4 regions of the Ruania alba genome follow, and region 3 is predicted to be linked to each of the others. Evidence: riboswitches for the same ligand, from Rfam matches in the RefSeq annotation. Region 3 holds a riboswitch; each other region holds the start of a gene.

What was found. Region 3 has a riboswitch for S-adenosylmethionine ahead of BLU77_RS15850 (methylenetetrahydrofolate reductase). Riboswitches for the same ligand answer to the same signal wherever they lie in the genome.
Region 1: linked by a shared signal. The riboswitch ahead of BLU77_RS17120 (aminotransferase class V-fold PLP-dependent enzyme) and the one ahead of BLU77_RS15850 (methylenetetrahydrofolate reductase) in region 3 are both predicted to bind S-adenosylmethionine.
Region 2: linked by a shared signal. The riboswitch ahead of BLU77_RS17170 (rhodanese-like domain-containing protein) and the one ahead of BLU77_RS15850 (methylenetetrahydrofolate reductase) in region 3 are both predicted to bind S-adenosylmethionine.
Region 4: linked by a shared signal. The riboswitch ahead of BLU77_RS09370 (LLM class oxidoreductase) and the one ahead of BLU77_RS15850 (methylenetetrahydrofolate reductase) in region 3 are both predicted to bind S-adenosylmethionine.

The regions. Positions count from the first base shown of each region.
Region 1 covers NZ_FNTX01000002.1:1,501,822-1,505,755, reverse strand. Annotated here, with positions in the region: gene BLU77_RS17125 (FGGY-family carbohydrate kinase) at 1-1,536, opposite strand; SAM riboswitch class IV at 1,620-1,735, shown strand; gene BLU77_RS17120 (aminotransferase class V-fold PLP-dependent enzyme) at 1,764-3,164, shown strand; gene BLU77_RS17115 (alpha/beta hydrolase) at 3,259-3,934, shown strand, end outside.
Region 2 covers NZ_FNTX01000002.1:1,512,232-1,516,165, reverse strand. Annotated here, with positions in the region: gene BLU77_RS22970 (response regulator transcription factor) at 1-60, shown strand, start outside; gene BLU77_RS17175 (O-succinylhomoserine sulfhydrylase) at 123-1,346, opposite strand; gene BLU77_RS17170 (rhodanese-like domain-containing protein) at 1,360-1,779, opposite strand; SAM riboswitch class I at 1,784-1,865, opposite strand; gene BLU77_RS17165 (hypothetical protein) at 2,054-2,596, shown strand; gene BLU77_RS17160 (hypothetical protein) at 2,544-3,434, shown strand; gene BLU77_RS17155 (hypothetical protein) at 3,490-3,756, opposite strand; gene BLU77_RS17150 (hypothetical protein) at 3,770-3,934, shown strand, end outside.
Region 3 covers NZ_FNTX01000002.1:1,187,445-1,191,378, forward strand. Annotated here, with positions in the region: gene BLU77_RS15840 (alpha-amylase family protein) at 1-1,483, shown strand, start outside; gene BLU77_RS15845 (hypothetical protein) at 1,602-1,802, opposite strand; SAM riboswitch class I at 2,053-2,155, shown strand; gene BLU77_RS15850 (methylenetetrahydrofolate reductase) at 2,205-3,113, shown strand; gene metE (5-methyltetrahydropteroyltriglutamate--homocysteine S-methyltransferase) at 3,251-3,934, shown strand, end outside.
Region 4 covers NZ_FNTX01000001.1:2,033,930-2,037,863, forward strand. Annotated here, with positions in the region: gene BLU77_RS09360 (MFS transporter) at 1-1,128, opposite strand, end outside; gene BLU77_RS22025 (hypothetical protein) at 1,312-1,467, opposite strand; gene BLU77_RS09370 (LLM class oxidoreductase) at 1,479-2,303, opposite strand; SAM riboswitch class IV at 2,572-2,686, opposite strand; gene BLU77_RS09375 (CHAT domain-containing protein) at 2,757-3,934, opposite strand, start outside.

The sequences.
Region 1 (3,934 bases), 310 kb from region 3:
TCATCGCCCCTGGTGCCGTGTTCCCGCCTCGAGGATCTCCCGCAGGGCCGGGTAGGTGCGCAGGTACTGCTCGGCGTGGAAACGGTAGGCCTCGTGCGCTGCCGCGTCCGGCTGCACCACTTCGCCGAGCTGCACCATCTGGTCCGTGGCGCGGTCGAGATCCGGATACACCCCGGCCCCGACGGTGGCAATCACGGCCGTGCCGAGCAGGGAACCGACGGGCGTGTCGGACAGAACGAGTGGACGGCCGAGCACATCGGCCTGGATCTGCATCCAGAGCCGGCTGGCTGCGGGTCCGCCGGTCACCCGTACGTCTCCCGACGGCGGCAGGTGCTCATCGAGCACGCCCATCACCTCGGCGGTTCCGTAGGAGATGCCCTCCAAGATCGCCCGGTACAGGTGCGCCTCGGTGTGCTGCAGGCCGAAACCGTGGATGACGCCGCGGGCGTACGGATCGGTGTGCGGGCTTCGGTTGCCCTGGAAGTGGTCCAGCACGACGAGCCCGTCGGAGCCGATCGGGATTCCCGCGGCCCGTTCGTTCAGCACGTCATAGACGTCGCACCCGCGCCGTTCTGCCTCGGCCGCGGCATGCCCCGCGAGCTCCCGCCGGAACCATGACACCAGAGTGCCGGTGGCAGCCTGCCCGCCCTCGAGGGTGAACCGCCCCGGCGCGATCGCGTCCGTGAACGCACCCCACAGTCCCGGTACCTCCAGCGGCCGGTCCGTCTGGGCGATCAGCACGTGTGAGGACCCGGTCACCAGTGCCCTCTGCCCTGGGCGCACCACCCCCACGCCGATGGTGGCGGCATAGGCATCGATCGCACCCTCGACGACCGGGATGTCCGGGCGCAGCCCCAGCTCCTCAGCCGCCGCTGCGGTGAGCGGGCCGACCACCTCACCGGGGTGCAGGACCTTACTCGGGTAGCGCTCGAGGATGTCTGCTCCCTCGATCGGGTCATACACCTCAACCGGCCACCCACCGCGGGTGCGGTCATGGAAGTACTTGGCGGCAGCGTGACTGATCGACATGCTCCACTGCCCGGTGAGCCGGTGCGTGAGCCAGTCGGTGCAGTCGCAGATCACCTCGGTGGCGCGCCACACCTCGGGTTCGTGCCTGCGCAGCCACATCACCTTCGGCAGACCCCACTCGGCCGAGACGGGTCGTCCACCGGCATACGGGGGCGCGGTCTCGCTCAGGTGTTCCGCCTGCTCGACCGCACGCAGGTCCATCCAGAGGACGCCCGGGCGCAACGGTGTGCCGTCGCCGCGGGCTGCCACCACGGTCGCGCTGGTGGTGTCCACCGACATCGCGGCGATCGCGCCGGTCGGCAGGCCGGCCGCAGCCACACACCCACGCACCACCCGGACGAGGTGAGCCCACCATTCCTGCGGGTCCTGCTCGGCCCAGCCCGGCCGAGGTGAGCGGGGCGACCAGGCGGAGGTGCACCTGGCCAGCAGGACGCCGTCGGGGGTGAACACCCCGGCGCGTGCACCGCTGGTGCCCAGATCGACGGCGAGCAGGTGGTCGGCGCTCATCTCACCTCTTCGACCGGCAGCGGACGGACACCTCGTGAGACGCCGTTCACCGACGCCGGTGTCTGTGGCATCCTAGACAAGACGGTCATGAGCGCCAGCGATCAGCCCCGGCTAGCTGGCCGGCAACCCTCCAACCGCGGTGGGGTGCCCCGGGTGACGACCAGGCCGGCGTCGAGGTGGCGTCCGGCAAGCGCGGACCCCCTGGGGTCCGGACACCGGAGGAACACATGCCCCAGAATCCCGTTCTCCCCCTCGTCGGCGCTGACACGACAGTCCCGTTGACGGTCCCCCGTGAGGGAGCGACCTCGATCGCGTACGCGAACCTGGATTATGCGGCGAGCGCACCGGCACTGAGCGCGGTGGCGGACGCCGTCGATCGGGCTCTCCCGCTGTACGCGAGCGTGCACCGCGGAGCCGGGTACCTCTCCCAGGTGTCCACGGCCCTCTACGAGCAGTCCCGGATCGCCGTCGGGCGGTTCACCGGCGCCCGTGACGAGGACGTGGTCGTGATCACCCGGAACACCACCGACTCGCTCAACCTGCTCGGCGGGTGCGTGCCCGGCCGGGTGCTGGTGCTCGACATCGAGCACCACGCCAACTTGCTCCCCTGGCAGCGCCACGGCGCGGACGTGCTCGCCGCCCGCGGCACCGTGGCCGAGACACTGGACGCACTGTCCGAGGCGCTGGCCGGCGCCGAGTACGCACTGGTGGCGGTGACCGGCGCCTCGAACGTGACTGGGGAGGCGCTCCCGATCGCTGAGGTAGTCCAGGTTTCCCACGGCGCGGGGGCCCGCGTGGTGGTGGACGCCGCCCAGCTCGCCCCGCACCGGCCGTTCTCACTGGCGGCCACCGGCGCCGACTACGTGGCCATCTCCGGCCATAAGCTCTACGCCCCGTACGGCGCGGGTGCGCTGGTGGGGCGTCGGGACTGGCTGGACGCCGGCACCCCGTACCTCGCCGGCGGCGGCGCGGTGACGAACGTGACCGCCGAGGAAACCACCTGGGAGCCGGCTCCGCAGCGGCACGAGGCCGGCAGCCCGAACGTGATCGGGGCGATCGCTCTGGGCGTCGCCTGTACCCAGCTGGAGGCGGTCACCGCCGAGCTCGCCGCGCATGACACGGCCCTGCGGGACCGTCTGGTGACCGGGCTCGAGGCGATCGATGGGGTCGCGGTGCTGCGCCTGTGGCCGGACTCGGCCGACCCGACCGCGGTGGTCTCGTTCAGCCTGCCCGGCCACGACGCCGGCCTGGTGGCCGCCTACCTGTCCGCCGAGCACGGGGTAGGCGTGCGCGACGGCAGGTTCTGCGCCCATCCCCTGCTGGCCGCACGTGAGCTGGACGCGGGGCTGCGGGCGAGCATCGGGCTGGGCAGCACGGCCGAGCACGTGGACCGGCTGGTGGCGGGCGTGGCGCAGTACCTGAGCACGGGCCCGCAGGCCTCCTACTCCGTGGTGAACGGGCGCTGGCAGCCGGAGGACGACCAGCGCGAGCTGCCCGAGGCGATCGAGCTGCTGCACGATCTGCACGCCGATGCCGGGGCGCCGTCCGTGCTGGCCACGGCCGCGGCCGGAACTGGGTGCGGGCCTGCGCCGAGCGTGGCCGACGTGCTGGCGGGAGCCACGCACTGACCCGTCAACTATCGACGGCGTCCGGAGACCTTCGTGCGAGATGTGGCAGCACCGTTCCCAGGACAGTCGATAGTTGCAGCGTAGATTCGGTGCCATGAGCATGGACGTCCTCGGCGGCCCCTGGGTGCAGCAGACCCTGCAGCTACGCCCCGACGGCACGCACCCGGACCCGGTGGCCACCCTGGTGCACCAGGACGACGCCGGCTCGCGGCCGCGCGCGGTGCTCTACCTGCACGGTTTCACCGACTACTTCTTCCAGGCCGAGCACGCCCAGGGGTGGACCGATACCGGGTTCGACTTCTACGCCCTCGACCTGCGCGACTACGGGCGCTCCATCCGCCCCGGCCGCACGCCGAACTTCGTCACCGATCTGTCCCGCTACGACGAGGAGATCGGCCTGGCGCTGGCACAGATCCGTGCCGCCGGCGCCGAGGAGGTGGTGCTGCTCGGCCATTCCACCGGTGGGTTGATCGCCTCCCTGTACGCCTCGGACCACGGCGGCGTCGATGCCCTGGTGCTGAACAGCCCGTGGTTCGATCTCAACTCCTCCTGGGTGAACCGGGTGCTCACCACCCGGGTGCTGGACGCCGTCGGGCGGTGGCTGCCCGTGCTGCGCGTGAGCACCCTGGGCGAGCCCTACGGGCGCAGCCTGCACACCTCCACCGGCGGCGAGTGGGGGTACGACCTGGCCTGGAAACCGTTCGAGGACGTTCCCGTCTACGCCGGATGGTTGCGGGCGATTCGGCGCGGGCACGCACGAATCGCGCGCG
Region 2 (3,934 bases), 320 kb from region 3:
CTCGGGCAGACCTCACGGACGGGTGCCGCCACCCACGGGCTGCACACCGGCCTGATCTGAGAATCGCACGTCAATCTGGTTGTTGCGCCTGCCCGACTCAATCGCCAGATCGACGTTTCATTTCAGAAGGTGCGCAGTGCCTGGGTCAGGTCCGCCTGCAGGTCCGCCACCTCTTCCAGCCCCACCGAGAGGCGCACCGTGGAGTCGGTGATCCCGACGGCGTAACGCTCCTCCCGGGCGATCTTGGAGTGGGTGGTGGTGGCTGGGTGGGTGATGAGCGACTTCGCGTCGCCCAGGTTGTTCGAGATGTCCACCAACTGCAGGGAGTCGAGGAAGGCGAAACTGCGGGTCTTGATCTCCTCCGGGGAGCCGTCAATGTCCAGGTCCAGGGTGACCACGGTGCCTCCGCCGGTCATCTGTTCCTTCGCCAGGGCCACCTGAGGGTGGGAGTCCAGGAAGGGGTAGCGCACCCCGCGCACCCTCGGCCGGCTCTCCAACCACTGCGCCATCTCCAGCGCGGCGGCGGTCTGTGCCCGCACCCGCACCGCGAGCGTCTCCAGGCCCTTGAGCAGCACCCAGGCGTTGAACGGGCTCAACGAGGGGCCGGTGTTGCGGATCATCTGCTTCACCGGGCCCTCCACATAGTCCCGGGGCCCGAGAATCGCACCGCCGAGCACCCGGCCCTGGCCGTCGATGTGCTTGGTGGCCGAGTACACCACCACGTCCACACCGAACTCGAGCGGCTTCTGCAGGATCGGGGTAGCGAACACATTGTCGAGGATCACCGTGGCACCGGCGGCGTGCGCGAGCTCGGTCACCGCCGCCACATCCACGATGTCCTGCATCGGGTTCGAGGGAGTCTCGAAGAGCACCACATCGGCCGGGGTGGCCAGCGCGGCCTGCCATTCCTCGATGCGGTGGGCGTTGACGTAGTCGACCGTGACGCCCCACTTGCCGAGGATGTCGTTGAGCACCACGAAGGTGGACCCGAACAGCGCGTTCCCGGCCACGATCCGGCTGCCCGAGGAGACCAGCGCCGCGAGCGAGGTGAACACGGCGGACATGCCGGTCGCCGTCGAGAAGCACGCCTCGGCGCCCTCGATCAGGCGCAGGCGCTCCTCGAACGCGGAGACGGTGGGGTTGCCGTACCGGGAGTAGATGAACCGGTCGGCCTCACCGAGGAAGGCCGCCTCGGCGTCGGCCGCTCGGTCGTAGGTGTACCCCTGGGTGAGGAACAGTGGCTCGGAGGTCTCCCGGAACTCGGTGCGCTGCTGACCGCCGCGGACGGCGAGCGTGGCCGGGCCGAGCCCGTCGGGCAGGGACGACTGCGGGCGGGGATCACTCACTGAATTTCCCCGCTCAGCTCTGCACCCAGGGCAGCCCGTCCGCGCGCCACCCCTTGAACCCGCGGTGCCCCTCGGTGTCGGTGGGGCCCTCGAACCCGTCGGTCACGTTGTAGGCCGGGCCGAAGCCCGCAGCGGTCGCGGCCTCGGCGGCGGCGATGGAGCGCTGCCCGGAGCGGCAGATGAACACCAGCGGCTTCCCGTCGCCGGGCTCGTACCCGGCCTCGGTGAGCTGGTCGATGAAGCGGGCGTTGCGGGCGCCGTCGGGGAAGGTGTTCCACTCCACCAGCGCGGTGGGCCGGTCGATCGGCCGGGTGTTCGGTACGCCCACGAACGACCACTCGGCGCGGGTGCGCACGTCCACCAGCGCAGCGTCGGAATGGTCGATCAGGAACTGCCAGGCGTCCGTCGGGGTGAGGTCTCCTGCGTACGTCATATCTCCTCCATCGGGTTCTGGCGGTAGCACCGGAGTGGTTGCTGCAGCGTCATCGAGCCAGATCTCTCAGCTGCTCTGGATGGGTCCCGAGCATGGTAGGCGCCGATGCGCGGACCTGTCACGTCAGGTCACATCGCGGGCAGCGAGTCTGACACACCACCGGCAGAGTGACACACCGCCGTCGGTGGGTCAGACGGGCCACGGTGGTTCCCACGATCGTGCAACACCGGCCGCCGTCGGAACACACACCACATGAGAGGAGCGGAGGGCACGCATGCGCAACGCAGGACTGATGACCATGGCGGGGTGCGCCGTCGGCGTGCTCGTCCTGACCGCCTGCGGGCAGACGGCCCCGGATGCTGGGACTGCCGCTCCCGGGGCCGGCGCGGCCGACGGTCTCCCGGCGTGTGAAACGGCGGAGGTGCTGCGCGCACCGGAGGGGGACTACCGCGACGAGCCCGTGTACGTGGGCAACGACCAACCGGTGGAGCAGGTGCAGGCATGGGCGCTCGACCTGCCGGGGTTCGCCGGGGTGTGGATCGACCGCGAGCGCAACGGCTGGGTCACGGTGGCGTTCACCGAGGACGTCGACCAGCGCCGTGCCGAGGCCGCGGAGCAGTTCCCCGATGAGGGTGTGGCGGTGGTCGCGGCCGAGCACACCGAAGCCGAGTTGACCGCACTGGCCGATCGCATCCATACCGAGACACCCGAGGGCGTGCTGTTGAGCTCGGGGTGGCGATCGACCGCGGGGGGTGTCGGTGGAGGTGACGGCGCTCACCGAGGAGAACCTCACGGCGCTGGAGCCGTTCGCGACTGAACCGATCTGTGTCTCCGGCCGCCACCCGGCCGACATCGTGCCGGCCGGCGATCAGCCGACCGAGGGTGAGGGCTGGCGCCTCCTCGGCGACGAGCACACCGGTGAGGTCTACCGCACCGGAGTGGCCACCACTCTCGCCCAGTACGAGCAGCTTTGGGACCGCGCAGGGATGAGCGGTGAGCGTCCGGAGGTGAGCTTCACCGACGAGATCGTGGTGTGGTTCGGGGCGATGTACGGCTCCAGCTGCCCGATCCGGCTCGACGGGGTGGCCGTGACCGATGGCGTGCTGCACGGGCAGATCGTGGTCCCCGGCAGCCCCGGTGCCTGCACCGACGACGCCAACCCGCACTCCTACCTGGTGGCGGTGGAGCGGGCGATGCTGCCGGCCGGCCCGTTCCACGTGCAGCTCAGCGCCGACCACCCGCCGGCCGGGGTCCCCGAGGAACGCACCGTGGTGGACGTGGGCCTGCGGGAGCCGGGCAGCACCGCCACCGACGACCAGCTCGGCACCGACGAGAACCTCATCGACGCCGCCGACGAGCCACAGCCGGCCGGACCGGGCGGGGTGATCGAACCCGGCTATCCCTGGCCCTACCGGCTCGAGCTGGGCACCGCGTGCGGGATCTCCCGGCTCGGCCCGCTCAACGGGGTCACCTGGGTGACCGACACTCGGGACCTGCCCGCCGCGTGGGAGGCGGCGCGCGAGGGCGAGACCGTGGTGGTGGAGGTCCTGCTGACCGAGCGCACCAGCGCCGGTGGGCCGTCCCTGACGGCGACCGTGGGCGCGGACGACGTGGCCTACCGGCCGCTCCGGTCCGGCGACCCCGCCGACTGCTGAGCCACTCGGGCGTACGGCCCCGGCGGAGGGCACCACCGGAGCCGCTGTCCTATGCTCACCGGATGGCCCTGCTGCGTGCGCCGAACCAGTTCTCGCCGGCCCCGGCGGGCGGTCCGACGACGCCGTCGTGCTGCGGGTGCTGCTGTTGCTGCTGCTGCGCAGGCACAGCGGTGGCGGCCTCGGTGGCACTGCCGTTGCTGCTTGCCCAGATCACCCGGCCGGGCGAGCCGCCGAGCCCGCCGGCGCCGTCCGAGGTGCCGGCGCCGTACCCCACCCCACCGGTCCACCCGGTCGCGGCGCCGGAACCACGGCCCGGCCGCACCGGTGGGCTCGTGATGGCCGCGCTCGCACTGCCGCTCGGCATCGCCGTCGCGCTGCTGGGCTTCGCGACAGACGACTCGTCCGGCATCATGATCACGGCCACCCTCGGTCTGCTGCTCACGGCCGGCCTGGCGATCGGCGGGTATCGGCTCGCCGGGGCATCCGGCCCGGCCGCGGTC
Region 3 (3,934 bases):
CCGGTTCATCGCTCACAAGGCTCGCAAGATCGAGGACACGATCCTGTGGTGGCGCGATGAAATGAAGACGCGGAACCCAGAGTCGTTCTTCATCGTGAGCGCCGCCTCTGTCCCCGCCCTCACCCGGCCGGACTCCACCACACGCCTGTGCCGCATCGCGGACTCCACAAAGTTGGAAGTCACGCTGGCGACGAAGACCTTGATGAATCTCGACATCTTCGAGGACAACCCGGACCTGGCGCAGCCCCCGGAACACGTGAGCCAGGCGCTCGGTTGGGCCGTGGTCAACGGTGCAGCGAATGGCCGCCCCTCCCATGTGTGGACGACGGGAGTGCCGAACACCGACCACGCCCTTGCCATGGTCGCGCATCTGGTCTCTCATGGATGTGTAGCCAACGTCGATGTTCACCCGGCGGTGCTGCTCGGGATCAACCAGCCGCGTGGGAAGACCACGATCGAGGCCGCGCGCGAGGCATTCGACTTCGGAGCGCGCCTGTCTCCGCACTTCGCCGGCACTCAACCGCTGCGATGGGCAGCGTGCCACTTCGCGGAGGAGAGCCGCGAGGCCCGCGCTGGGGACTACCGACAAGCGTGGGAGGAGGTGATGTGGCCACTGACCGGTGCCTATCGGGTGCTCACCCGGGCCGGTGTGCCGGTCGGCGTGGTGAACGACCACCAGCTGGCGAACGGGGAGTTGGACGACTATCAGCTTCTGGTCTTGACCAATCCCGATGAACTGACGGCCGAGCAGCAGGCATCCGTGGATGCGTTCGCGGCATCTGGTGGCACGGTCGTGGTGAACGACCCGTCATGGCCGTGGAGCGACCCGGCGGCCACCGGCGACGCAGAGGACGCGTTCCGAGCTGTGGTCGCGGATCAGTTGTCCGACGCTCCAGTCGTCGTAGCCGAGCGTCCGCAGGACTCGTACGCCTTGGCCTATTCGCGGTCGGACGGTGCTCTGGTCGTCGCGGTGACCAATGACCTCACCTGGTTCCAGACGAACTCCGGCGGCGGTGTGCCTCCCGGGGAAGAGAACCCGGTCGGACCGCCGGCATCGGGCGTCCGCGTGACGTGGCGGGCGGGGATCGGGCTCCCGGCGCCTGCTCAGGTGACCGAGGTGCTGACGGAGACTGTCCTGGACGTGGAAGTCAGTGACGGGATCTGCAGCGTCGTGCTGCCGGACTTCGTCTTCATGGGCCTGCTCGTGGTCGAGGATGACGGTAGGGAACCGGAACCGGCGGCTCCCTACGATGCCGCGCGGCAACACCTCGACGATTACGACGCGGACGGTTCAATCGGCACAGCCGAGTACCGGCGGATCAGAGCGCAGCTGAACTCGGCGGAACGCTTCGCAGATCGAGGTCAGGGGCGGCAGGCCGACCGTGCGCTGGACCGTGCGGTGGACGTGGTGGAGCAGATCGACGATGACGCGGCGCGAGAGCACCTCACGGCGATCGTGACCGACCTGCGCGCACACCTGTAGCCCACGCATCCGGGCGTGACGCGTGGCGCCCTGCGACCGGGGTGCCTACTACCGGGCGGCCGTGGCCGAACCTGCATGCGCCGGTTCGGCCACGGCGCGCGTCTCGGGCTCGGCCGTGTCACGCACTGCGACGGCTCTCGGAGAGCAGCGCGTCCAGCGCGCCCAGATCGTCCAGCAGTGCCATCTCCCGGGTATCCAGCCCGGCCGTGCCGGCGTGGTCGAGCCATTCGGCGTCGGCCAGTGCCGCCAGGACGGCGTCTCGCTCGTCGCGCGCACCCGCCAGGGTGAGGTTCTCATGCAGACGGTCCGTGCGTGCCATTCCGCGTTCCTTCCTGCGTGCTGCGCTTGCTCCCGAGTCTGCACCCGAGCACCGACACCGGGGCGGCCGCCACCCCGAGCACTCTCTGGATCGGCGCCCAATCCCGAAATCAAACGTCGTTTTGCCTGCTGCGTGGTAGCCAGATCGACGTTTGATCTTCGGGTGCTGGTGTTGCCGCATGCCATGGACGGGTGGTCTCAGTCGGTGATACGCGGTGTAGATGCCCTCCCGGACCGGTAGCATCGAGTGCAGACCATCCAGAGCGGCTGAGAGTCCTGGCTCGAGGACGCCGCAGCAACCCCCCAACGGAAGCCTCCCGCGGGGAAGGGTGCTACAGCCAGGTTCGATGGAGTCATCTATGCAGGCACAGATTCACCCACATCCGAACCGTGGCGGTCGCTCATGACGACCGCCACTCTCTACCGCAGCCCTCGCCCGGACCCGTGCGTCTCGTTCGAGCTCTATCCACCGCGCACCCCGAAGGGTGAGCAGACTCTGACCCGCACCGTCGGTGCCCTGGCGGAGATTCAGCCGGACTACTTCTCGGTCACCTATGGGGCTTCCGGGTCCACCCGGAACACCTCTCGTGACCTGATCGGGCGCATCCTGAGCGGCACCCCGGTCACGCCACTGGCTCACCTCACCTGCGTGGGCGCGAGCGAGGAGGACCTCTCCGAGTACGTGAGCTCACTGCTGGAGGCCGGGGTCCGTGACTTCCTCGCCCTGCGCGGTGACCCACCGGCCGGACAACCCGACTGGCGGCCGCACCCGGACGGCCTGACCCGCGCGAGCCAGCTCGTGCACCTGCTGCGGCGCCTCGCCACCGAGCACCTCGGCAGCGACGGCGCCGACGTCAGCATCAGTGTGGCTACCTACCCCGGTGGTTCCTACGACGAGTCCGGTCGCCCGGTGGTGTGCCCGAACGACGTCTCCGCCCTGCTGGAGAAGCAGGCCGCGGGCGCCGACTTCGCCATCACCCAGTTGTTCTACGACGCCAGGCACTACGCCGAACTCGTTCAGGCAGCACGTGCGGCCGGCGTGCACATCCCGATCGTGCCGGGCCTGATCCCGCTCACCGACCCGAACCGGCTCCGCCGCATGGTGGAACTCACCGGTGTGGCCGTGCCCCCGGTGCTTCTCGAGCATCTCGACGAGGCCGCCGACAAGGAGGAGGCCTACCGCCGCGGGCTCGCCGCCAGCGTGCGCCTGGTGCGCGAGGTGCTCGAGACCGGGGCACCGGGCATCCACTTCTACACCTTCAACTCCTCGAGGGCCGTGCTGGACCTGCTGCACGCCTCCGGTCTGCGCTGACCGACTGACCCACGTCACACCCGCCTGATACCCGCCCCCACCTCGCCGAACGCAACGTTGTGCGGCTTCTGCCTCCCCAAAAGCCGCACAAGGTTGCGCTCGGCAGGGTGGTTACTGACACACGTCTGGAGATTGTCATGTCCGATCACCTGCCCGCGTTCCCCGCCAGCACGATCCTCGGTTACCCCCGCATCGGCCCGCGTCGAGAGCTGAAGCGTGCCCTGGAGTCCTTCTGGTCCGGGGCCACCACCAAGGCCGATCTCGCCGAGGCCGGCGCTGCGCTCCGCACCCGCACCCGCACCCACCTGACCGACCTGGGCCTCGACCCGCAGGCCGCCGCGATTCCGTCCGACTTCAGCTACTACGACCAGGTGCTCAGCACCGCTGTGGCCGTGGGTGCCATCCCCGAGCGGTTCGGCATCGATGCCTCCACCCCGATCAGCCTGGCCGACTACTCCCGCCTGGCCCGCGGGGACGCCGAGACCGCCCCGCTCGAGCTCACCAAATGGTTCGACACCAACTACCACTACCTGGTGCCCGAGATCGGTCCGGACACCCCCCTGCGGCACGCGCCCGGCTCGGCGCCGGTGGCGGAGTTCGCCGAGGCCCAGGCGACCGGCGTGCACACCCGGCCGGTCGTCGTCGGGCCGGTCACCCTGCTGGCTCTGGCCAAGGGGACCGATCCGCTCGCCCGGCTGGACGAGCTGGTGGCCGTGTACCAACAGCTGCTCGCAGAGCTGGCGGCCGCGGGCGCCACCTGGGTGCAGCTCGACGAACCCGCTCTGGTCAGCGACAACGGCGCGGTCCCCGCAGCGCAGCTC
Region 4 (3,934 bases), on a different contig from region 3:
GAAGGCCGGGGTGTACCCGCCCCAGTCGGCGAGCCGCCCGGCCGCGCTCGAGCCGATCGCGTACCCGAGGCCGGTCGCAGCGGCGAGCAACGTCATCGCGGCACCGAGCCGGCTCGGCGGACTGATCCGCTCAGCCAGGGTGAAGGTGGTGATCATCGAGGGGGCGACGGCGAGGCCGAGGACGACCAGCACCGGGACGAGCCCGCCGATGGAGGACACCAGCAGCAGCGGCAGGCTCAGTACCGCCAGAGCAACCGTGAACAGACGCAGTCGATTCTCGTACCGGAACGCCTCGGGCACCGCGACGACGGCCAGACCGGCCGTCACCGAACCGATCCCGAGCAACGCGTGCAGCAGACCAGTCAGGCCCGGCTCCCCCGCCTCGGTGGCGAGCACCGAAGCCCCCGCCTGGACCGACCCGAAGATCATCCCGATTGTGAGCTGGGCGAACACCAGCACGAACAGCACCGCCGGCAACCGCACCGCAGCGACCGAACGGTCCGGCTTCGGCACCACCGTGGCCGTGGGGTGCAGGGCGAACCACAGCCCGAACACGCCGAGCAGCACACCAGCGGTGATCAACGCCGCAGACGGGTTCAGAATCGCCGCCACCACCCCGACCAGGGCCGGCCCGAGCACGAAGCTGGCCTCGTCGGCTGCGCCCTCGTAGGAGAAGGCTGCATCGACCATCCGCTGCTCCGCCCTGCCCGAACGTCGTGCGATCGGGCGCCATCGCACCCGCGCCATCGTCCCGACCTGAGGCAGGAACGCGCCGCTGGCACCCGCGATCAGCACGAGCGGCCACCACGCTTCGCCCGAGGTGTAGCTCGCGGCAGCGAGCACGAGCCAGATCAGTCCGGCGGCGCCCACCACCGACTGCACGAGCAGCACCCGGCGCTGTCCCACCCGGTCGGTGAGCGCACCGGCCAGTGGGGAGGCCACCGCGTTCACGACGGCGGTCGCACCGGCCGCGGCACCACCGGCACCGTAGGAACCGGTCACCGCTGAGACCAGCAGCAGCGCACCGATCTGCGACATCGCCAGCGGGAGGCGGGCGAGGAAGGCGATGATCACGTAGATCGCGCCGGTGAGGGAGAACAGGTTCCGGTAGGAACTCAGCGGGGACATTCATGCTCCAGGGTGCGACGGTGTGCGCACCACCCCACCGCTGGTGCGCGCCATGCCCTGGTCGACGCCGAAGCCCGACCGCAGCAGCAATGCTACGCCCTGATCCGCAGAATCCGACGTCGGCCGGCTGTCGCCCGCCTCACACCGAGGCGCCACGACCTCCAGGTCGACGTCGGATTCTGGTCAGGCGGTGGCGTGGCTGCGCTGACGTGCCGGAGTGCGGCGAGTCGTGCGACGTGCCGGCGCCGTGTCCACCGCGGCGGTGCGCGGCTTGCGCAGTCCGCGGGCCTCCAGCTGCGGGATGACCTCCTGCACCAGTGCGACCACGTCGGTGGGCACCGAGGCGGGGATCACGGTGAACCCGTCGGCGGCTCCCCGTGTACCCAGGTGGCCCACAGGTCGGCGAGGTCGGTCGCGGTTCCGATCGAGCGCAGCGGCACCTGTCGCGGCTGGGTCTCCAGCGAGGTGAGCAGGTCCCATCGAGCCCGCGCACTCGGGGCGTCGGCGGAGATCACGGCGTGCACATCGACGAGCACCTGCACATCGTCGGGGTCGCGGCCCCACTCGGCGGCAGCCTCACGGATCGCGGTCCGGGCGGCCCGGGCCTCCTCGAAGGTGGCCACGCTGATCCGGGCGATGTCGCCGCGCGCGGCGGCGAGCTCACCGTCCACTGGGGTACGCACCGGAACCACCACCTGGGGGCGGGTCGTGGCACTGGTGCGCTCCGCCGTCGTGGGCCACGTGCCGATCACGGACTCGACCGCGCGCAGGCTACGCGTGCCGGACTCGGCGACCTCAAGCTGCCAGCCGGCACGACCGGCCGAGGCGCGGTGCACGCTGGCGACCGCTCCGCCGACGTGGTCCGGGCGGCTCCCGGTCAGCGGCACCGTCGCCACCAGGGTGGCCGAGGAGGTGTGCCGGGAGAGGCGGGAGGCGGCGACGGCGCCGTCGAGCCAGTCGTCCCGGCGACGCTGGCCGGCGGCGTGGAAGGTCTCGTCCAAGGCCAGCACGTCGACCCCGCCCTTGTCGGCGAGGGAGGCGAGCCCGGCGAGGCGACCCATGATGAAGGACTCGGCGTCGGAGTCCTCAGCGCGGCGCCATTCGCGCGGTGCGCCGGCGCCGGAGAGATCGAGGGCGATCAGGGAGGTGGGACGAGCAGCGGATGCAGCAGACATGGGAAGTGTCCTTTTCAGCGAGAGGCCGGGGGCTCGATCGCCTGATGCACGCTGGTGGTGTCACGCCACCGGCAGGTGTGCACCTGGGGACCGAGGGTGATGCCGAAGGGGCAAGAACGCCCGAGACATCGGATGGAGCTCGGCTCAGGCCGGCATGCGACAACAGCACATGACACAGGGGGTGACGCTCAGTGCGGGCCGTTCGGGCACTGTGGTCCAGTCCTGGATCATCTGCTGAGGTGTCCTTCTCTCGTTCACCGCATCTGCGGTGCTGCGCTTGCCCCGCACCAGTTGGCCGGGGCCAGGTCGTCACCCGGGGCACCCCACCGCACAGGAGGGTTGCCGGTCAGCTGGCCGGGGCCGTCTCGCTGACACTCAAGACCTTGGTCAGTACTCTACGGACGGTTTGGATGACGTGTCAACCAAATCGTGAGACGTGAGAGACGTCACAGATCACCCGGTGCCGTAGCACTGCACGGCACAGTCGAGCGCGTCGCCACCGAACGCCGTCGCGACCGCCTCGGCCGGGCTGCGCCCGCCGGCGAGCAACTCGTGCAGCCGGGAGAATCGCTCGAGCGCGGCCGTCTCGGCGATGTCGGCCGGCGCCGCCACCACAGTGCGCGCTCCCGCGTGCAGCCACGCCCGCGCCATCCCGAGCGAGCCACCGGCTGCCCCGCACGCGGAGAGGACCACCACGGGCGGCACCCGACCGAAGAGCTCGACGTCGTGTCCGAACAGGTCGCCGTCGGTCAGCTGCAAGGAGGCGAACAGTGGGTGCGCCTCCCGGTCCTGACCGTGGGCGCTCACATGCAGCAGATCCACGTCCGCAGCGAGGGCCTCGGCGTCGTGGCACCGGTCCCCTGCCGTCACCGTGTGCGTGTGCCATCGCTGGCGCACCACGTCCGCCTCCGCGCTTCCGGTGCGGGTACCGGGCCCGACGACGACTCCGACGTCGCCGATCGGGTCGTGCCGATCGCCGTTGCGCAGCCAGGCGCTCGCCGAGGTCGGCACGGTCACCGGGACGTCCGCAGTGCTCGGCAGCTGGCCCCACGGCATCCGAGCCATCACCGCCGGGGCGGTGACGACGAGCGAGGACGCCCCGCATAGCGCGGGCTCGAGGATGTGGTCGAACGCCTCGATCCGCTCCTGGAGAGCGGCCCGCACCACGGGGGTCGCGAGCTGTGCTGCCATCGTCAGGTCCGCGCTGAGACCCCCGAGGAGGCGCGCCATGTGTGCCCACTCGCCGAGGTCGAGGATCTCCTCGCGGTCGCCGAGCGTGAGGGCGATGAGGCGGCCCTCGATCTCCATCAGTGTCACGTAGCGTCCGGCTCGTTCTCCCGCCGCCCGTTCACGCACCGCCTGCACCGTGACGAGCGCACCAGTCGGAAGATCCGCTGCGGCCAACCACCGTCCGTGGCGGATCTGGGCGACCAGCTGCAACCGCGCGGCGGGATCACCGTCCGGACCGAGTTGGCGCAAGTCGGCCAGCAGGTTGCCGAGTTCCTCCGGCGGTCGGGTGGCAGGAACGCGAGCCACCAGCTCACGAGCTCGCTCGGACCAGGTGAGCAGGTCCTGAGGATCCCCGCTCAGATGTGCGGCGCGTTGGCCGAGCCTGATCACCCGCGCCCCCA